One region of the Bacillus sp. LQ16 genome, then DNA from elsewhere that is predicted to be linked to it. Evidence: riboswitches for the same ligand, from Rfam matches in the RefSeq annotation. Region 1 holds a riboswitch; each other region holds the start of a gene.
What was found. A riboswitch is a leader RNA that binds a small molecule or an ion and turns the genes downstream of it on or off. The one in region 1 is predicted to bind cyclic di-GMP.
Positions count from the first base shown of each region.

Region 1 (6,819 bases):
CTTTATGAAATGGAAGAATGCTTTTGCGGTAAAGTATATTATTCTAATTGGCTATAATGTATTAGATTTTATCCATAACATTATGATTTATTATGGTAGCGATGCAGAATTTGACGGTGGAAATATAGTAGAAGGATTTTTTATTTTGTTTGCACCAATCTTTGTGAATAAAAGATATTTCTGGTTAATTCCAGCGATACTTGTCGGAAAGTATGCTCTTACAGGAATCATTATTCAATCTTCTCTCGTTTTAATCCCAATGGCATTATATAGCGTATTTACTATCATATGTTGGATTATATTTTTGAGGGTTCAGTCTTATGTTCGTACGCTTGAGATGATGGACAAAGAAATAAAACAGACAGAAAAACTAGCAGCTGTTGGAAAGATGGCAACGGTTATTGGTTATAAGATTAGAAGACCTTTAGCAAACTTAAAAAAACTTGTGAATAAACAAGCAGACAAGCATCCAGAGGATAAAATTTATAGTGATATTATGAAACAAGAAGTAGATCGGATTCATATAATTGCTACAGAACTTAGTGGATTTGAGAAATCTAAATCACTAGAATCAGAAACTCATAACATACAAGAAATTATCTCTTATGTTATTCGAGTTATGGAAAAGCCTGCTTTAAAACAAGGAGTCTACATACAAGGTATTTACAGTAAAGACTTACCATCAATTACATGTGATGAAAAACGATTAAAACAGGTCTTTTTTAATTTAATTAAAAATGCAATTGAAGCAATGTCAGTTGGCGGAACAATTACGATTAAAGTTACTGTAAAAGATGGAATCATCATTCAAGTGAAAGATGAGGGATGCGGCATTCCGAAAGATAAAATTCCAAAGTTAAATGAAGCCTTTTATACAACGAAAGAAACAGGAACTGGTCTAGGTTTAGTAGTTACAGAAAAAATTATTAAAGACCACAACGGTAAAATGAGTTTTGAAAGTGAAGTTGGGGTTGGAACGACGGTTGAGGTTATGTTACCACTGCATTAAATAGAAAAAACATCACTTCCAAATAAGTGATGTTTTTCTATTTTATCTTGCTATTTGTGGATAGTAAAAATCTCATTTTATCGATAAAGAATGTATGATGTATTTCTAAGATCAAAATGTTTTTTTTAGTTTTTATTATGGATTTTCCAGCAAAAAATTTAGACTATAAAAATTAATTGTTTTTTTCTAAAAAAACTATTTTCTTTTTTGGGTTTTAATGGTATATTCAAAACACGATAAATAAATACCTATTTTTGGCACACTATTCGAAAGGATAGGTCGCAAAGCTAAGAGTCTAAAGTAATGAAAATTACTATGATAGTCTGGTTGCAGTTTGGATTTTCACACATAGTTGTATGTATGAAAATCGAAGAGGCAACCGGATTTTTTATTGTCCTAAAAAGAAAAAAAATGGGCACACTATTCGAAAGGATAGGTCGCAAAGCTAAGAGTCTAAGGTAATGAAAATTACTATGATAGTCTGGTTGCAGTTTGGATTTTTACACATAGTTGTATGTATGAAAATCGAAGAGGCAACCAGATTTTTTATTGTCTCAAAAAGAAAAAATAAATGGGCACACTGTTCGAAAGGATAGGTCGCAAAGCTAAGAGTCTAAGGTAATGAAAATTACTATGATAGTCTGGTTGCAGTTTGGATTTTCACACATGTTGTGATGTATGAAAATCGAAAAGGCAACCAGGCTTTTTATTTTCTAGGAATACACATTATGATTGTAAATTTAGCTGAATAATAAATTTAATGTTCGAAATATTCAGTTCATAAGAAGTGAGGGAGGGAAGTACATTGCAAAATCAAATAGGTAAATTTGGGCGTATACTTCTCGCTGGAGGAATATTATTTACGCAAGTTGGTGTGCTAGATTACTCTGCAACGAAAGTTTATGCGGTTACAAACGACGAGCAAGGACGTTTTATCGTTCATATGGATAAAGAAGAAATAAAAGTTGATGAAAATGTAGTATTAAAGATTACAAATACAAATAAACAAGATGCTAATATCGAGCTGAAATTATCTAATGAACAGCTGTTCAATGAAGCAGAAACGAAAAAAATGAACGAAAACAATAAAGCGATTCAAAACATTTCAGTAACAGAAGATCACATTGTAAAAATTGAAAAGAATGAACAAAGTAATTTTATCGGTGACGTATATGTAGTCATTCAAATGAAAAAAGCTGGAGAGTACAAATTTGAACCGATAGTGAAGTTTGAAGGGAATGAAAAGAAAATTGAATCTCCTTCTCTACATGTTGTAGAGAAAAAAGAGGCTTTAAATGTAGCCATTTCTGATGAAAATCCAAAGGCTTCAGAGGAAGTTATGAGAAAAGAAATAAGTGAAAAAGTGAAAGTATCGGAAGAAAATAAAAAACAAGAAATAAATTCTACTAATGCTGAAGTTCCAAAAGAAACGAAGACTTTAGCGAAAGAAAAGGTTAATGAAGAACTCGTACCAAAGGAAAATGAATTAAAAGAGAGCAATAGGATAAACGAAAATAATCAGGAATTACCTGCTATTCAAGCTGAGAAGGTATTAAAGAGCCAATCTCTACTAGCTGCTAGTCCTGTTACAAGTATTCTTAAATATCCAAATGTAAAGGTAATAAATAATAGAACAGGTGAAGGGCCTTCGATCTCGGGTAAATATGCTTTTAGATTTGTTTGGAGCCCACAAGTAACATATGAGGTAAAGGGTAGTAGCAATGACAGAACTGGTCAAAGTCAATATACATTTAGAAATTCAAATAGAGAACAGTACGTATTAGTAAAAAAAGCTGGTGAATATCAAGGGAAATGGATTGATGTCCGTATTAATATTCACTCTATGACAGCTTCATCTGTAGATGTTAAAACACCAATAACTAAAGGTGATGCAAAAAACTTTTTACAATTATATGGGAACGGAAGGTCAGGACAAACTTATAATGCTTCCTTTGAATTTTATGAACACGGAACAAGTAAAAAAGTACCATTAACGGCAATGTGGAATTTCAAAAGGATAAATAGTTATAAAAATGTAACGTTACGTAATGATGGTAGTCATTTAACGAATTTATACGTGTATGATACGAGTTCAATTAGGTATCAAGACAAAGGGAATAATAAAATCGAGTTTTCTGGCACAGCAGGTCCAGTAGCTACTCCAGAAGCAGATATGACAATTACATTTGATAATTTAACAGAATTACCGCTAGAAGTTAGATTAAATGCTTCAGGTGTTAATGTATCATACGACCAATTAGCGATTGCACAAATTGAAATTCCAGCTCCAAGTGTAATAGGAGATATTGTGGAAGATAATTCCCGTCAACTTTCTTATAAGGTATATCAAAATATGCCTGCTCAATCGAAAGAGATTCACTATGCGAAATCTTTTGTATTAGAAAGTGAAGTGAATAAGGATTTTACTGTGAATGATGTTTCCATTCAAGATGTGGAGAGTGGAGATGATGTAAGTAGCTTCTTTGATATTAGCAGGACAAACAATAAAGTCACTGCGGTTGCGAAAGTAAATGCGCTAAAAACAGAAGAATTCAACGGGAAAATTTATGAAATGACAATTACAGGTTCTCCTGTAAAAGGTGCTAATGTAATGAAATATTACAAAGATGGTTATCTTGAAATACCGGTGTCAGCTAAAAATTATTTAGATGGCGATAAGAATGGACAAGATAGTAATCGAGATGGAATCGCAAAAATAAGGTATAAAGGTATTCCAACTGGGAAACCAGTCCCACAAAAAGTAGTGCAAGGAACAGATTTAACAAAAATGGATATTTCTAAATTTGTGACAGATTTATCTGTAGATACAAATTTGGATGTAGATAAACCAATATCAGTAGTGAAGTTAATCAATATTCCAGATACCAAAACAATAGGGAATCATACTGTAACGGTTGTAATTGAAACGAAGCAAGGTGTACAAGCGGAGATTCAAGTGCCGGTTACTGTCGTTGATGGGACTTTAAAGTTAGTAGACGTACCAAAAGAAATTACATTTGGAGATTTAACAATTCCATCGAAAACAACGACATACGCACCGAAGACGATTTCAAATCCTTTAAAGGTAACCGATGATCGTGTTAAAAAGCAAAAATGGAGTGTATATGTAAAGGAAATCACACCATTAACTTCAGCACAAAATGACACATTGACAGGAGCATTGATTTACAAACGAAATGGAAAGGATACACCTTTAAGTACTTCTAGTATAGAAGCATTCTCGTATACTTCTAAAAACGACGAGGAGGTTTCACTAAATTGGAAGGAAAACGAAGGAATTCATTTACAAGTAAAACCAGGGCCGAATGTCAAAGCAAATACTAAATATGCTGGACAGCTAGAATGGACATTAACCGATGCTCCTCTCTAAAAATATATGAAATATATAAATTTTAGAAAGGAGAGAGTAATGAAAAAAATAGTTGGTATTATCGTTTCCACAGTTATATGTGTGCCGTTTCTTATGGCAAATGTAGTAACGGCTACAAGTACGAATTCAAAAGCGGGTATTACATTTTCGAATAGCTATACACCAAATACATCAACTGATCCGACAAAGATAAATATAAAAAAAGAGACAGTTGATAAAAATAAAAATGGAGATAAATATTTACCGAAAACAGGAGGCCAGACACGGGACTTCAAACAATATATAGGATTGTTTTCGATTGTTTTATCTCTATATGTATTCAAAAGAATTAGGGGGAAGCAAGTGTATTCAAAATAAAAAATAGATGAAAACAGAGAAAAGGGGAAGGTACATATGAAACTAGCAAAATTAGCATTAATCGGTGCAGTATCATTAACATCAGTTGCAGCAGTAGGAACTTCAGCATTTGCGGAAGAGAAAGCAAATATGAAATCAAAAACAGATGTAACGTTTATTGAAGATACAAGCACAACAGATCCAAACAATCCAGAAAATCCAAATGAAAAAGTTACACCAGAGAACCCTGGTGACCATGAAATAGGAACAAAAGGTCCATTAAGTATTAACTACGTTTCTAACTTACACTTCGGCGAGCAAGTTATCTCTGGTAATGATCAAACGTACTTTGCAAAATTGGATAAAGTGAAACAAGGGAGCAAAACAGTTGAAGTACCTAACTTCGTATCTGTAACAGATAACCGTGGTACAAATGCAGGATGGAAATTGAAAGTAAAGCAAAATGCACAATTTAAAAGTGGTAATAGTGAGTTAACAAATGCAGCTTTAAGCTTAAGTAACCCAGCTGTAAATTCTGTAACTGATGCACAATATGCACCTACAACATTTAAAAATAAAGTAACGCTAGCTCCAGGTGGAGATGCGGTGGAAATTACTACTGCCGCAAAGAATAAAGGTATGGGTGATTGGACGACTGCATTCGGTAAAGGAACAGAACAAGGTAAAAAGAGTGTGAGCTTATTCGTACCAGGTACGACAGCGAAAGAAAAAGGTGCGAAATATTCAGCTGAGTTAACTTGGACTTTAGAAGATACACCAAACTAAGCTTATACAAGATTGAAAATTAAGAATGACTGAATTTTAAAAATGATCATAAAGGGGTATAAAACTATGAAATTAGCAAAAATAGCATTAATTGGAGCGGTAACATTATCATCAGTATCAGTAGGAACGTCTGCATTTGCAGCTGAGAAAGATGGCGGGAAATTAGACTCAAAAGCATTCATTAAATTCGAGAAAAATACAGATAAAATTGATGTTGTTAATCCAGAGAATCCAGATGAAACTGTAGATCCAGTTGATCCGGATAAAAAAGGTACAGATGGTCCACTAAGTATTGATTATGTATCTAACTTCAACTTTAAAACACAAAAAGCATCAGGGAATAACGAAATCTACTTTGCAGAATTAGATAAAGTAAAGAAAAAAGTAGACGGTTCTGTAATTGACGTGCCGAACTACGTTCAAGTAACAGATAATCGTGGTACAAATGCTGGATGGCATTTAACAGTAAAACAAAATGGTCAATTCAAAACTGCAGATGATAAAGCGTTGGATGGCGCGGCATTAACATTAAAAAATTCAGCTTTGAAATCAAATGCAGGTAGCGACGCACCAACAGCAGAACAATCTATCACATTAAATCCAAGTGGTGCAGCATCTGATTTAATCGATGCAAAAGAAAACCAAGGTATGGGTACATGGGTAAATACGTTTGGTAAAGATGCAACAGAAGCGAAACAAAGCGTAGAGTTATCTGTACCAGGTAAAACGAAAAAAGAACAAACACAATACACAACTTCACTAACTTGGGAACTAACAGACGCTCCTATGTAAGTAAGAGGAATTTTAAGATAAAAGAGGAAAATGAGAAGAGATAAGGGAATGGCTTTAACCTTGTCTCTTTCTTGTCTATAAAATGGATATGAAGGGGATTACATAAGAGATGGTAAAAAAACTATTTACTAGCTTACTATTAATTACATTCTTCATGGTAAACGCTTTTTCAGTATATGCAGCTGAAATGAAATTCGCTGTGACAGCAGTTATACCAGAAAATCAAATTGATAAAAATCAAACGTATTTTGATTTGAAAATGCAACCTGGACAAAAGCAAACAATTCAAGTCCAAATGAAAAATGATACGAATAAAGAAGTTGTGGTAGAATCGTTTGCTAATACAGCAATTACGAATAGCAATGGTATTACAGATTATAGTACAGTAGAACCAAAAACGGATTCTACTTTGAAATATCCGTTTTCTAAAATTGCTAAAATGCCAAAAGAAACGAAAGTCCCAGCTAACAGCATAGTGACAGTTGATATAAACCTAGAAATGCCA
Region 1 is NZ_CM173491.1:4,641,922-4,648,740, reverse strand. It holds gene AC3EMB_RS23520 (ATP-binding protein) at 1-1,009, shown strand, start outside; cyclic di-GMP riboswitch class I at 1,256-1,344, shown strand; cyclic di-GMP riboswitch class I at 1,414-1,502, shown strand; cyclic di-GMP riboswitch class I at 1,574-1,662, shown strand; gene AC3EMB_RS23515 (WxL domain-containing protein) at 1,815-4,400, shown strand; gene AC3EMB_RS23510 (EF2685/EF0750 family sortase-dependent surface protein) at 4,440-4,757, shown strand; gene AC3EMB_RS23505 (WxL domain-containing protein) at 4,794-5,522, shown strand; gene AC3EMB_RS23500 (WxL domain-containing protein) at 5,589-6,314, shown strand; gene AC3EMB_RS23495 (WxLIP family cell surface protein) at 6,424-6,819, shown strand, end outside.

Region 2 (6,819 bases), 1.9 Mb from region 1:
TTAAACAAGCGATAAGAACAGGAATACTTCCAAGAATTGAAAGCATAATAATAGATACCCAAATCGGCCCCCATGAATCCGCATAATTTGGAACGCTTGTATACTGTAAAACATTCACAATGATAGAAAAAACAGTAAGCATATTAAATAACTAATAGAAAATTTTTTCAATGGAATCATCCTTATAAAATTTCACTTTATTTTTATGAAAATATAAACCTCTTTAAATTATAGATTAGATGTATAAGGATAATCAATTTTTATACATTTCGTGTTTATGGATATATTTTCGATGAATATAAAAGTATAGATGTATAGTCAATGTTATGTATTTGATGTTATCATATTGAATGATATGGAAATTTTTAATAGAATAAGTAACTAAAAATTCAAAGGTAATGCAGCTTTTGTTGTATAAAGAAAATACTTAGTAGTAATCAACAATATTAAAAATAAGATTCGTATTTATATAAATTTAGTAGAAATGGGGTTTTAAAAAGGAATGAGTATCAGCATAACGCGGCAAAAGATTTTGGCGGCCGCTTCTCAAATTGTGCAATGTAAAGGGGTTGCTAAATTAACCTTAGAAGCAGTGGCAAAAGAGGCGGGTGTAAGTAAAGGTGGATTATTGTATCACTTTGCAAATAAAGAAGCTTTAATAGAAGGTATGATAGTCAGAGGGATAGAGGATAATGAGGGCGCTATTTACAATAAAGTAGCGGAAGACTCAGAGAGGAAAGGGAGATGGGTTCGCTCTTTTGTAGAGGAAAGATTAAGTAATGAGAGAAGAACAGAAGAGTTGTCTAGTAGTATGATGGCAGCATTCATGTTAAAACCTGAATTACTTGAGCCATTACAACAATCATTTCAGCAACTGCAAAAGAATATAGAAAACGATGAGATAGATTCAGTTTGTGCAACAATTATTAGATTAGCAGCAGATGGATTATGGTATTCGGAATATTTAGGGGTTGGCAGACTAAGCCCCGAGTTAAGAGAAAAAGTGATTCAAGCTCTTATTAGTAATTCATATAAATAGAATATACGAACTATATAATGCGAAAACAATTCACCATTACTTATTTAATGTAGTGGTGAATTGTTTTTTTTATTAGAAAAATAGAACAATTTTATAGAGTATTGAATTATAACCGTCCAGACGGTATAGTAATATTTGGTTTAAGAGGAAAATGAAACAAAAAAAGAATAAAAGATATTTTTAGCACACTATTCGAAAGGATAGGCCGCAAAGCTTAGAGTCTACGGTAATACATATTGGTTACTAAGATCGTCTGGTTGCACATTTTTGATGCAACCGGACGGTCTTTTTTTGTTATATAAATATAAAAAAATAGGAGGGAACTATGCAAATGAAAAGTACTAAAAGGCATATTTCAATGGTTTCATTAGTTTTTCTAGTATTATTTTCAGTGCTGAATGTGTGGGCTCCAGTTATTCAAGCTGCTGTGATGAAAAGTCCAGTGGACGAAATTAATATTTCCCGTACTGATGGCACGACATCTGAACCGTATCAAGCCTCAGATGGTATGAAAGTAGAAGTGAAGTGGTCAGCTAAAGAAAAAATAAAAAGTGGAGATCAATTCACAATTGATATGCCAAAAGAGTTTCGAAAAGACCTTATGAATATGAGTTTTCCTTTAAAAGATGCTGAAGGAAAAACAGTTGGTACATGTGAGATGAAAAAGGGTCTATTAACGTGTACTATGGGTGATTACGTAGAAGGAAAGAATAACATTAAAGGTTCTTTATTCGTAGAATTCTACTTTGGTTTAGAAGCATATGATGGTGTTAAAGAAATTCCATTAGAATTTAACGTTGATGGTCAAATCGTTAATAAAGAAGTAAATGTAAGTAATACGACAGAGAGACCGAAGCCACAGCCCAATACAGATAATCTATTGAAATGGGGTTCTTATAATCAAGAAGATCCTTCGATTGCTGATTGGCTTGTATATGTAAATGCAACTGGAACAGAAATGCAAGATCTTAAATTAACAGATACATTAGGACCTGGACATGAGTTAATTACAGACAGCGTAGTATTAGAAGAGGCTGTATTTGAAGATGGTTATGCACCAACAAATATTAAGCCAGCAGATTTATCTAACATTAAAATTAATGCAACAAAGGCTGGATTTACAATTGAGTTTCCAGACAGTTCAAAAGGCTATATTTTAAGATATAAAACAAAGGTTACAAATCCTGCTGCGAAGCCTCATAAAAATACTGTGAAATTAGAAGGTAAAAATATTAAAACTGAAGAAAAAGTAGGACAAGTATTTGTAAGTGGTGGGGGAGGATCCGGTTCAGGTGACAATAATCCACCTAGCATTGAAAAAAATATAGTTGATGAGAATGGCAAGCTTGTAGAGAATGAGCAGTTAACAAAAATGGATCAAGTTATTCAATACCAAGTTGGTACACACATACCGAACGATCCTCCTAAATACACATCTATGGTAATTAGTGATGATTTAGAAGATGTTTTAGAAGTATTAGAGGCAAAAGTGTATGATCAAAATGGCCAAGATATTACTTCTAAAGGAACGTTAAATATAGATAAACAAAGAAGTGAAGTAACATTTACGTTTGGTGAGAGTTTTGACTATAAGTCGTATGAAGACCAGATAATTAATCTCAGTATCAAGGCGAAAATCAAAAATAATGCAGACTTATCTTCTTACGTAGATAAGAAGATTCCTAATAAAGCGGAATTACATTTTGATGATAAAACTTTAACATCAAAAGAAGTAACTATTACGCCGCCTGAAGCTCCAAAAGATGGTACAGTATCGCTTCATAAAATAGATTCTGAGAATCCGAACAAAGGGTTAAAAGCTGCCGAATTTGAAGTCCGAAATAGTGCAAATGAAGTTGTTGCAAAACTGAAAACGGACGAAAAAGGTTTTTCAGTACCTCAAACTTTAGCTCCTGGGACGTATAAAGTATATGAAACAGTAGCACCAGAAGGATATCAAAAATTAACAAGTCCAGTAGAGGTTACACTTCAAGCTGGAGAAACAAAAACAATTGAAATTAAAAATACTATGCAAAAGGGTCAAATTGAAGTAAAGAAAATTGATTCGGAAAATGGTGATAAACCATTAGCAAATGCAGAGTTTGATATAGTAAAAGACGGTGTAGTAGTCGAACATATTGTTACAGATAAAGATGGTAAGGCAATCTCTAAACCGTTAGCACCAGGAAAATATATTTTAAAAGAAACAAAAGCACCTGAAGGCTACCAATTAAAAGAAACAGAGTTCGAAGTAAATGTAACAGGGGACGGCATATTCCCAATACAAGTGGAAAATGCAATGGTAGACAAAGGTAATATAGAAATTACAAAAGTGGACAAAGAAAACGGGGCAGTATTAGCCGGTGTCGAATTTGAAGTCCAAGATGAGAAAGATGGCGTAGTAAGAAAAGTAGTAACAGATAAAGAAGGAAAAGCAAACGTTTCAGATCTATCAGTAGGAAAGTACAAATTAGTAGAGACGAAAAGCTTACCAGGTTACAAAAATCTAGCAGAACCAGTACTATTTGAAATTACAAAAGGTATGACAAAAGCTTTAGTAATAAAAGTAGAAAATGAGCAGTTAGACAAAGGCTCAGTAGAAATTACAAAAATAGATAAAGATAGTCAAAAAGTATTAGAAGGCGTAGTCTTCGAAGTGCAAGATGAGCAAGGCAAAGTAGTAACAGAAGTAAAAACAGATAAAGATGGTAAAGCAAAAATCTCAGATTTATCAGTAGGAAAGTACAAATTAGTAGAGACGAAAAGTTTACCTGGCTACAAAAAGCTAACAGAACCAGTATCATTCGAAATTACAAAAGGTATGACAACAGTCCTATCATTGAAAGTAGAAAATGAACAGTTAGATAAAGGTTCAGTAGAAATTACAAAAGTAGATAAAGACAACAAAAAAGCATTAAAAGGCGTAGTCTTTGAAGTGCAAGATGAAGCTGGAACAGTAGTAAAGGAAGTAAAAACAGATAAAGATGGTAAAGCAAAAATCTCAGATTTATCAGTAGGAAAGTACAAATTAGTAGAGAAAGAAAGTTTACCAGGCTATAAGAAACTAACAGATCCAGTATTATTTGAAATCAAAAAAGGCATGACTGAAGTTCTATCATTAAAAATAGAAAATGAAATGGTAGATACGGGAAATGTAGAGATAACAAAGATAGATAAAGATAATAAAGCACCGTTAGCGGGAGTAATATTCATCATCCAAGATGAAAAGGGTAATGAAGTTACAAAAGTAACGACAGATAAAGATGGAAAAGCAAATGTTTCAGATTTACCTGTAGGAAAGTATGAATTAGTAGAGGTAGAAAGTTTGCCTGGTTATAAAAAACTAGAAAAACCAGTATCATTTGAAATCAAAAAAGGCATGACCGAGGTTCTATCATTAAAAGTAGAAAATGAAATGGTGAATACAGGGAATGTAGAGATAACAAAAATAGATAAAGATAGTAAAGCTCCATTAGAAAATGTTGTATTTGAAGTACGTGATTCAAAAGGAAAAGTAGTTGCGAAAGTAACGACGGATAAAGAAGGAAAAGCAAAAATCTCAGATTTATCAGTAGGAAAGTACAAATTAGTAGAGACGAAAAGTTTACCTGGCTACAAAAAGCTAACAGAACCAGTATCATTCGAAATTACAAAAGGTATGACAACAGTCCTATCATTGAAAGTAGAAAATGAACAGTTAGATAAAGGTTCAGTAGAAATTACAAAAGTAGATAAAGACAACAAAAAAGCATTAAAAGGCGTAGTCTTTGAAGTGCAAGATGAAGCTGGAACAGTAGTAAAGGAAGTAAAAACAGATAAAGATGGTAAAGCAAAAATCTCAGATTTATCAGTAGGAAAGTACAAATTAGTAGAGAAAGAAAGTTTACCAGGCTATAAGAAACTAACAGATCCAGTATTATTTGAAATCAAAAAAGGCATGACTGAAGTTCTATCATTAAAAATAGAAAATGAAATGGTAGATACGGGAAATGTAGAGATAACAAAGATAGATAAAGATAATAAAGCACCGTTAGCGGGAGTAATATTCATCATCCAAGATGAAAAGGGTAATGAAGTTACAAAAGTAACGACAGATAAAGATGGAAAAGCAAATGTTTCAGATTTACCTGTAGGAAAGTATGAATTAGTAGAGGTAGAAAGTTTGCCTGGTTATAAAAAACTAGAAAAACCAGTATCATTTGAAATCAAAAAAGGCATGACCGAGGTTCTATCATTAAAAGTAGAAAATGAAATGGTGAATACAGGGAATGTAGAGATAACAAAAATAGATAAAGATAGTAAAGCTCCATTAGAAAATGTTGTATTTGAAGTACGTGATTCAAAAGGAAAAGTAGTTGCGAAAGTAACGACGGATAAAGAAGGAAAAGCAAACGTTTCAGATTTACCTATTGGGAAGTATGAGTTGGTGGAAGTAGAAACACCGGCAGGATACAAACCACTAGAAAAGCCAGTTTCATTCGAAATTGAAAAGGGTAGAGTAACAGCGCTAAAGCTAACAGTAGAAAATGAATTAGTGGATACAGGAAATGTAGAAATTACAAAAGTAGATAAAGAAAATAAAGATGCTTTAGCTGATGCAGTATTTGAGATTCAAGATGCAGCAGGACAAGTAGTCGCTAAAATAACGACAGATAAAAAAGGACAAGCACAAGTTACTAATTTATCAGTCGGCACATACAAGTTAGTAGAAGTAAAGGCACCAAAAGGGTATAAACAATTAGTAGATCCGATTACTTTCCAAATTGAAAAAGGCATGACAAAATCTCTTGCTTTAACAGTAGAAAACGAAATGTTAGACAAGGGAAATGTGGAAGTAACAAAAGTAGATAAAGATAGTCAAAAAGTATTAGAAGGCGTAGTCTTCGAAGTTCAAGACGACAAAGGCAAAGTAGTAACAGAAGTAACGACAGATAAAGATGGAAAAGCAAACGTTTCAGATCTATCAGTAGGAAAATACAAATTAGTAGAGACGAAGAGCTTACCAGGTTACAAGAAGTTAACGGAACCAGTATCATTCGAAATTAAAAAAGGTATGACGAAAGTTTTATCATTGAAAGTAGAGAACGAGCTGTTAGATAAAGGTTCAGTAGAGATTACAAAAGTAGACAAAGAAAGTGGCGCAGTATTAGCGGGCGTAACATTCGAAGTGCAAGATGAAAAAGATAAAGTAGTAACAAAAGTAACGACAGATAAAGAAGGAAAAGCAACAATTTCAGATTTATCAGTAGGAAAATATAAGCTAGTAGAGGTAGAGAGCTTACCAGGATATAAAAAACTAGCGAAACCAGTATCGTTTGAAATTAAAAAAGGCATGACAGAAGTCTTATCACTAAAAGTAGAGAATGAACAGTTAGATAAAGGTTCAGTAGAAATTACAAAAGTGGACAAAGACAGCCAGAAGGCATTAGAAGGCGTAACATTCGAAGTGCAAGATGAAAAAGGCAAAGTAGTAACGAAAGTAAAAACAGATAAAGAAGGAAAAGCGAAAATTTCAGATCTATCTGTAGGAAATTACAAACTAGTAGAAGTAGAAAGCTTACCAGGCTACAAAAAGCTAACAGAGCCAGTATCATTCGAAATTAAAAAGGGTATGACAGAAGTCTTATCATTAAAAGTAGAGAATGAACAGTTAGACAAAGGTTCAGTAGAAATTACAAAAGTAGATAAAGATAGCCAAAAAGTATTAGAAGGCGTAGTCTTCGAAGTTCAAGACGACAAAGGCAAAGTAGTAACAGAAGTAACGATAGATAAAGATGGAA
Region 2 is NZ_CM173491.1:1,114,687-1,121,505, forward strand. It holds partial or broken gene AC3EMB_RS05670 (hypothetical protein) at 1-171, opposite strand, end outside; gene AC3EMB_RS05675 (TetR/AcrR family transcriptional regulator) at 503-1,039, shown strand; cyclic di-GMP riboswitch class I at 1,212-1,304, shown strand; gene AC3EMB_RS05680 (SpaA isopeptide-forming pilin-related protein) at 1,365-6,819, shown strand, end outside.
Region 2: linked by a shared signal. The riboswitch ahead of AC3EMB_RS05680 (SpaA isopeptide-forming pilin-related protein) and the one ahead of AC3EMB_RS23515 (WxL domain-containing protein) in region 1 are both predicted to bind cyclic di-GMP.

Region 3 (6,819 bases), 1.2 Mb from region 1:
TTCCTTTCATTGTAAATGATGATGTAGAATTAGCCATTGAATTAGATGCAGATGGTGTTCATGTAGGACAAGATGATGAAGGAATTACATCTGTTCGTGAAAAAATGGGAGATAAAATTATCGGCGTATCTGCTCATACAATTGAAGAAGCACGCTTTGCAATCGAAAATGGAGCAGATTATTTAGGCGTTGGACCTATTTTCACAACGAGTACGAAAAAAGATACGAAAGCGGTTCAAGGAACGAAAGGATTAGCTTATTTTAGAGAACAAGGAATTACAGTGCCGATCGTTGGTATTGGTGGGATTACAATTGAAAATACAGCAGCAGTTATAGAAGCGGGTGCGGACGGTGTTTCAGTTATTTCAGCAATTAGTTTAGCTGAATCTGCGTATGAAAGTACGAGAAAATTAGCTGAAGAAGTAAAGAGAAGTTTGTAGGGAAGGACGTGTAGTATTTTAAGTGCTACATGGAGAAATGGACTGCCCAAAATTTTAAACAAACGTTTGATTAAAAAAGCACAAACCTTTTTAAATAAGGGTTTGTGCTTTTTCTTTAAAACATAATAGAAATTAAAAGCATTCCAATGCCGATAGAAGTAAATGTTGCGATTAAACCTGGAATCATAAAGCTATGATTTAATACGTATTTACCGATACCTGTTGTACCAGTACGGTCAAAGTTAATGGCAGCAACGATTGTTCCATAGTTTGGAATGAAGAAATATCCGTTTACTGCAGGGAACATTGCAATCAGTAGTGCTGGTGGAATACCAAGGGATAGTCCAAGTGGCATTAAGGCACGTACTGTTGCTGCTTGGCTGTACAGTAAAATAGATAGAATGAATAGCGCGATGGCAAATAGCCAAGGTGCACTTGTTACTAAATGCTGAATAGATCCTTGAATCATATTTAAGTTTCCGTTAAAGAAAGTATCTCCCATCCAAGCGATACCGAAAATAGCAACAACTGCTGTTGCCCCTGCTTTAAAGACGTTACCAGACACAATGCTTTCTACATTTGGTTTACAGAAAATAATAATAAGAGCCGCGATAGTTAACATAACCATCTCAATTGTGTTCGGCATGGAAAGGCGAGCTAACTTCCCATCGACTATCCATCCTGGACGAAGTGCTTCAAATGAACCAAGAAGTACAACAAGGAAGGTTCCTACAAGGAAAAGGATAACTGATAATTTTGCGCCCTTTACACCTACAAATTCTTTTTTCTCTTCAAGCTTAGGAATCATTCCTTCTTTTAATCGTTTTAAGTATTCAGGGTCCTCACTTAATTCTTTTCCCATCTTACTAGCAACGAATGCTGCTAACATACAAGCAATGAAAGTGGAGGGAATACTCACTTTTAAAATATCTAATAAAGTGATTTTATAGTCAGCTAACATTGCTAAAAGAGCAACTGTGGCAGCTGAAATTGGACTAGCTGTAATTGCTTGTTGAGAAGCGATTACGGCAATCGACATTGGGCGTTCCGGTCTAATCCCTGATTCACGAGAGACTTCTGCAATAACAGGAAGTACAGAATAGGCAACGTGACCAGTGCCTGCACATAGTGTGAATAAATAAGTAACAATTGGAGCAAAAAAAGTAATACGCTTTGGATTTTTTCGTAATGCCTTTTCAGCTAGATGAACAAGATAGTCCATTCCTCCAGCAGCTTGCAAAGCACCAGCAGCTGTAATTACTGCCAAAATCATAAGCATTACATCGATAGGAGGCGCGGTTGGTTGTAAGTGGAAGACAAAAACGAGTATTGCCATACCAACTCCACCCATTACTCCTAAACCAACTCCGCCTAGGCGTGCACCAATAAAAATACAGAGTAACAAGGTAAGAAATTGTAGCCAAAACATGATAAACTACCTCCGAAATTCATTAGTTAAGATATATTCGAATAGTTTAATTTGAATGAAAATTAAATAAATACCCGAAGAAATCCTTGTTGTTTATACATTTTTTATTATATAACACAAAAAAAGTAACATTCACGTACTTTTTGAAATTATTTTGAAAAAGCAATGCATTAAAAATTTGTATTTATATCTCTAAATAAGTAGACATTTTGATTTATATGTTGTAATCTTTGAAAGAGAATAAATTAATTCTCATAGAACTCCCATATCGTTCAACTCGTTCAGCGAGAAAGGCAAACTGATGGAAACATGAGGACGCAAAACTACAGGAGCTAAGGTCGAAAGGCTATGCTAGCCAGTTACCGGACGGATAGGGTTGGTCTTGGCCAATGCTTTTACATTGGCTTTTTTTTATTCTCGAACATATTGAGAAACATTTTCAAACAAAATATTCATATATTTTGTTTTTTTGTTTATGTTAATTAAGGAAGGTGGATATTAATGAAAAAATATTGGCATAAGTTATCGTTCCTTCAAAAGAACGTCTTATTAACCGTATTAGTTATTTTGACACTTGTTGGAAGTATGGGTGCACTAAGTTTCAACATGTTTCAAAATAGTATGATGTCTTTATTTGAAAGGCAGTCTATTGAAACAGGAGAAATAGTATTGAAAAAATTGGATGTAGAATTAGTTAGAGACATGGCGAAAGATCCTACAGCCGAAAAAGTGAAAAAAGAAAAGTTAACAGAGAAATTAGATGAAGTGTCAAAAGAATTGAAAAGTGTTGGACAAACGTATGTTACAGGAGCAAAGCCGAATGAAAAGCGAGAATTACAACTCGTTGGTTTGACTACAGAGTTAACAAAAGCGTTCCCTATAAAGCCGGGAGATTATTATGAACAACCCGCTCATTGGATGAAGGCATACGATAAAGTCATTGATACGAAAAAGGCCCAAATGACAGAAGTATATGAAGATGAAATAGGTTCGTGGGTGACAATATTAGAACCAATTACAGATGGAGAAAATAATATTGTTGCAATTATTGCGGCTGACTTAGATGCTTCCATTGTTCCTATTACAAAAGAGAAGTTTATGATACAGGGCTTACTCTTTATCATTATTTCATTAGCAATTGCGACTATTACTCAATTCTTTATCGTGCGTCACTCGTTAGCTCCATTAAAAGATTTACGAGAAGGGTTACGTAAAATTGGTGAAGGTGACTTAAGTATTAAATTAAAAGAAAGACCAGATGATATTGGAATTATTAATGTTTATTTCAATAACACGATTGAAAAATTTAAAGGGATTATAGATAAAGTAAGGCAAACTGCTGAGCAAGTTTCTTCTTCTTCACAAGAATTGTCGGCGAGTACAGAGGAAAACAGCATGGCAGTTCAAGAGATTGCAAGTTCTATTGAAGGTTTAAGAGTAGGGGCACAGTCTCAAAAAACTTCAGTACAACAATGTTTAGGGATTGTACATGGAATGGAAGATAAGGTAGAAGAGATAACTGGGGCTGCGAAACAAGTTGCGGTTGCTTCTGAAGGTATGGAGCAACATTCAATTGAAGGTAATGAAGTGATTGGACAAATTATTAATCAAATGAGTTTAATTCAAAATGCAGTACAAGATTTATCTTCCATCATTTATTCGTTAGAAACAAGGTCAAAAGAAATTAGTGATATCGTAACTGTAATTACAGGTATTTCAAATCAAACAAATTTATTAGCTTTAAATGCTTCTATTGAGGCTTCACGTGCTGGAGCAGCGGGGAGAGGGTTTGCAGTTGTTGCTGATGAAGTACGAAAATTAGCAGAACAAACGGAAGCGTCTGCTAAAGATATAGCGAAATTAATTGGTGAAACACAAGCTGAGACAGAAGATGCTGTAGTTTCAATGCAAAAAGGTTCAAAAGAAGTAGAAACTGGAATTTCACTTGTTCAAAGTAGTGGGAATTTCTTTGAAAAAATCTCCAAATCAGCGCAATCTGTTACAGATCAAGTAAAAGCTGTTTCGGGTAATTCGAGTGACATTTTACAAAATAGCCAGAATATCGTTCAAGTCGTAAATGAATTATCACATATTGCAAACACTTATGCCAACAGCAGTAGTAATGTTGAAGAAAGCATGAAAGAGCAAGAAATATCAGTACAAGATATTGCAGAATTAGCGACTTCTTTAAGTTGGCTTTCTCAGGAATTACAAGAGCTTATTGGTGAGTTTAAAAGCGAATAAGGAGAAAGTTCAATTCTAATCAAAGGGGATATCTCCGCTACTGATTATGAATTGAACGAATCTGCCCGTTAATAAGGGATGAAAAAGGTGTGAATTTTCACACCTTTATTATATTTAAGAGAGGAATTTACATAAATATGAAATTAGCAATTTCTTATAATGAGACGGTAAAAGAATTTTTAGGGAAAGTAGAAGGAAGTATTAAAATACCTAAAGATGTGCAAGGAACGGAACTTAGGATAAAAAGGAAAACTGAACTATTTCCAAATTTGACTCACATTGTAGATTTAATAGGAGCGACTGCAACGTGGTTATATCATATTTCTAAAGAAAAACATATTGTCGTGCTTTATCATGTAAGAGGAAGTTTATTTCCGATTACTATTGAAGTTTCTAATTTTCTCTCCTATGAAAGTTTGAATTTACAGATTGAAGAGCAACTGGAACAAATTAAAGAAATGAATGAGGAAGAAATAGAAGAGTTTCAAAACGGTAATACATTATATGAAATGTCACTTATTATTATTGGTGAAACATATTATGAGCTACAAGACACGAATACATTACAATTTGTATTTAGTAAAAATATGCAAAGTGTAGAAATAATATTTAATAGTGTTAATTGGAAGGAAACAACGATTACTCGTTATGCACAACAAATACAAGGTGTTTTAATTGGTATATCACAAAATAAGAATAATTATATAAAGAATTTTAATATTATTACAGAGGCCGAGATGGCACTTTATAGTCAAGTGAATGATACGACAGCAGTATATCCTGAGAAAAGTATCGTCGATATGTTCTATAATACTGTTACTCAATTTCCAAATCGTATAGCTTTATCTTCAAGGGAAGGTACTTTAACTTATGAGGAGCTAAATAAAAAAAGTAATCAAATAGCTCATATGTTAATTAAAAATGGCGTCCAATTAGGAGACTATGTTGGAATATTTATGAAACGTAGCATAGACACAGTAGTAAGTATGGTAGCTATATTAAAAGCTGGTGCAGCGTATGTTCCGATTGATCCAGATTATCCGGAAAGTAGAATACAGTACATTATTCAAGATAGCCAAGCGAAAGTTATATTGATGAAAGAGACGCCTATAACATGTGATGGAGTTCAAACAGTTTCAATGTATGATAGTGAAACTTGTGAAGATATAGATGTAAAGTTGTCTATTCATTGTGATGATGTAGCTTATATGATTTATACGTCTGGTTCAACAGGGAATCCAAAGGGAACGATGTTAGCACATAGAGGGGTTGTTAATCTGTACACTTGGATGCAAAAGCAATATGAATTGACAGAAGAGGATGTATTTGCCCAATTTCCTTCTTTTAGTTTCGATGCTTCTGTATGGGAGTCATTTGCTTCTTTATTCTGCGGAGGAAACTTGTATGTATTATTAGAGGAAGAGCGATTGTCTGTAGAAGCATTTGCAAATGCAATCTATAAAGTGAAAGCAACTTCGATCTTGGCATTAGCAACAATTTTTGTTCGACAAGTAGCAACTTATTTAGCAGAAGAAGATATATATAAGCTAGCTTCCCTAAAAAGAATTGCGATTGGCGGTGAAATGTTGCCTGTAGAGGTTATTAAATTGTGGAGAGAAAGAATAGGTACAAATGTTGAAATTCATAATGTATACGGACCGACAGAATGTACTGTAGTGACGACAACCTATAAAATACCTAGTCAGTTAAATGAGGATGTTGCGAGTATTCCCATTGGTAAACCATGTGCTAATTATCAAGTTATGATTTTGGATGAGAATATGAATCTTTGTCCAATTGGTGTACCTGGTGAATTATATATAGATTCAGTAGGATTAGCAAAAGGGTATTTTAATAAGCCTAATAAAACAATTGAAGCTTTTATTCAGAACCCTTTCAATCCTATAGTTAATATATATAAAACAGGTGATATTGTTAAGTTGTTAGAGGATGGAAATATAGAATTTTTACATCGGAAAGATGATCAAGTAAAGATTAGAGGACATCGTATTGAACTAGGAGAAATCCAAAGTAAAATTTCTCAAAATCATAATATAAAAGAAAATGCTGTGTTTGCTAAGAAGAGTAAGGAAGGTAGCCAATATTTAATCGCGTTCTATACAACTTTAAATAAAAAAGAAATACCAGAATTAGTTTATCAGTTACAAGAGCAATTACCAGATTATATGGTGCCATCTAAACTAATTTATATTAATGAATTACCACTTACACCTAATAAAAAGATTGATGTTAAGAAGTTAGCTCAGTTAGAAGAAAAGTATGAACCGGTTCGTCTACAAGAATATGTTGCACCTTCTAATAAAGCAGAGAAACAAATAGCGCGCGCTTGGGCGGAAGTATTAGGAATTTCAAAAGTTGGAGTGCATGATGATTTCTTTACAATTGGTGGACATTCATTAAAAGTATTACGAGTCTTAACATTGTTAAAAGAAGATTTTTCACATTTAACAATTCAAGATTTCTTTAAAGAAAGAACGATATATGGATTAGCTCGAATTGAGCGAGAAGTAAAAGTAGAGAAAGAAGAAGTATTTCGTGAATATAAAGTGATTCACGAACCAGATACTATCACGTATGCAAACGTTTTGGAAGAAAACCAGATTTCAAATGTCTTTTTAACAGGAGCTACTGGTTATTTAGGATCACACATATTATATGAATTGTTGAGAGATACATCTGCTACTA
Region 3 is NZ_CM173491.1:451,413-458,231, forward strand. It holds gene thiE (thiamine phosphate synthase) at 1-440, shown strand, start outside; gene AC3EMB_RS02300 (anaerobic C4-dicarboxylate transporter family protein) at 556-1,869, opposite strand; cyclic di-GMP riboswitch class I at 2,152-2,236, shown strand; gene AC3EMB_RS02305 (methyl-accepting chemotaxis protein) at 2,371-4,113, shown strand; gene AC3EMB_RS02310 (non-ribosomal peptide synthetase family protein) at 4,251-6,819, shown strand, end outside.
Region 3: linked by a shared signal. The riboswitch ahead of AC3EMB_RS02305 (methyl-accepting chemotaxis protein) and the one ahead of AC3EMB_RS23515 (WxL domain-containing protein) in region 1 are both predicted to bind cyclic di-GMP.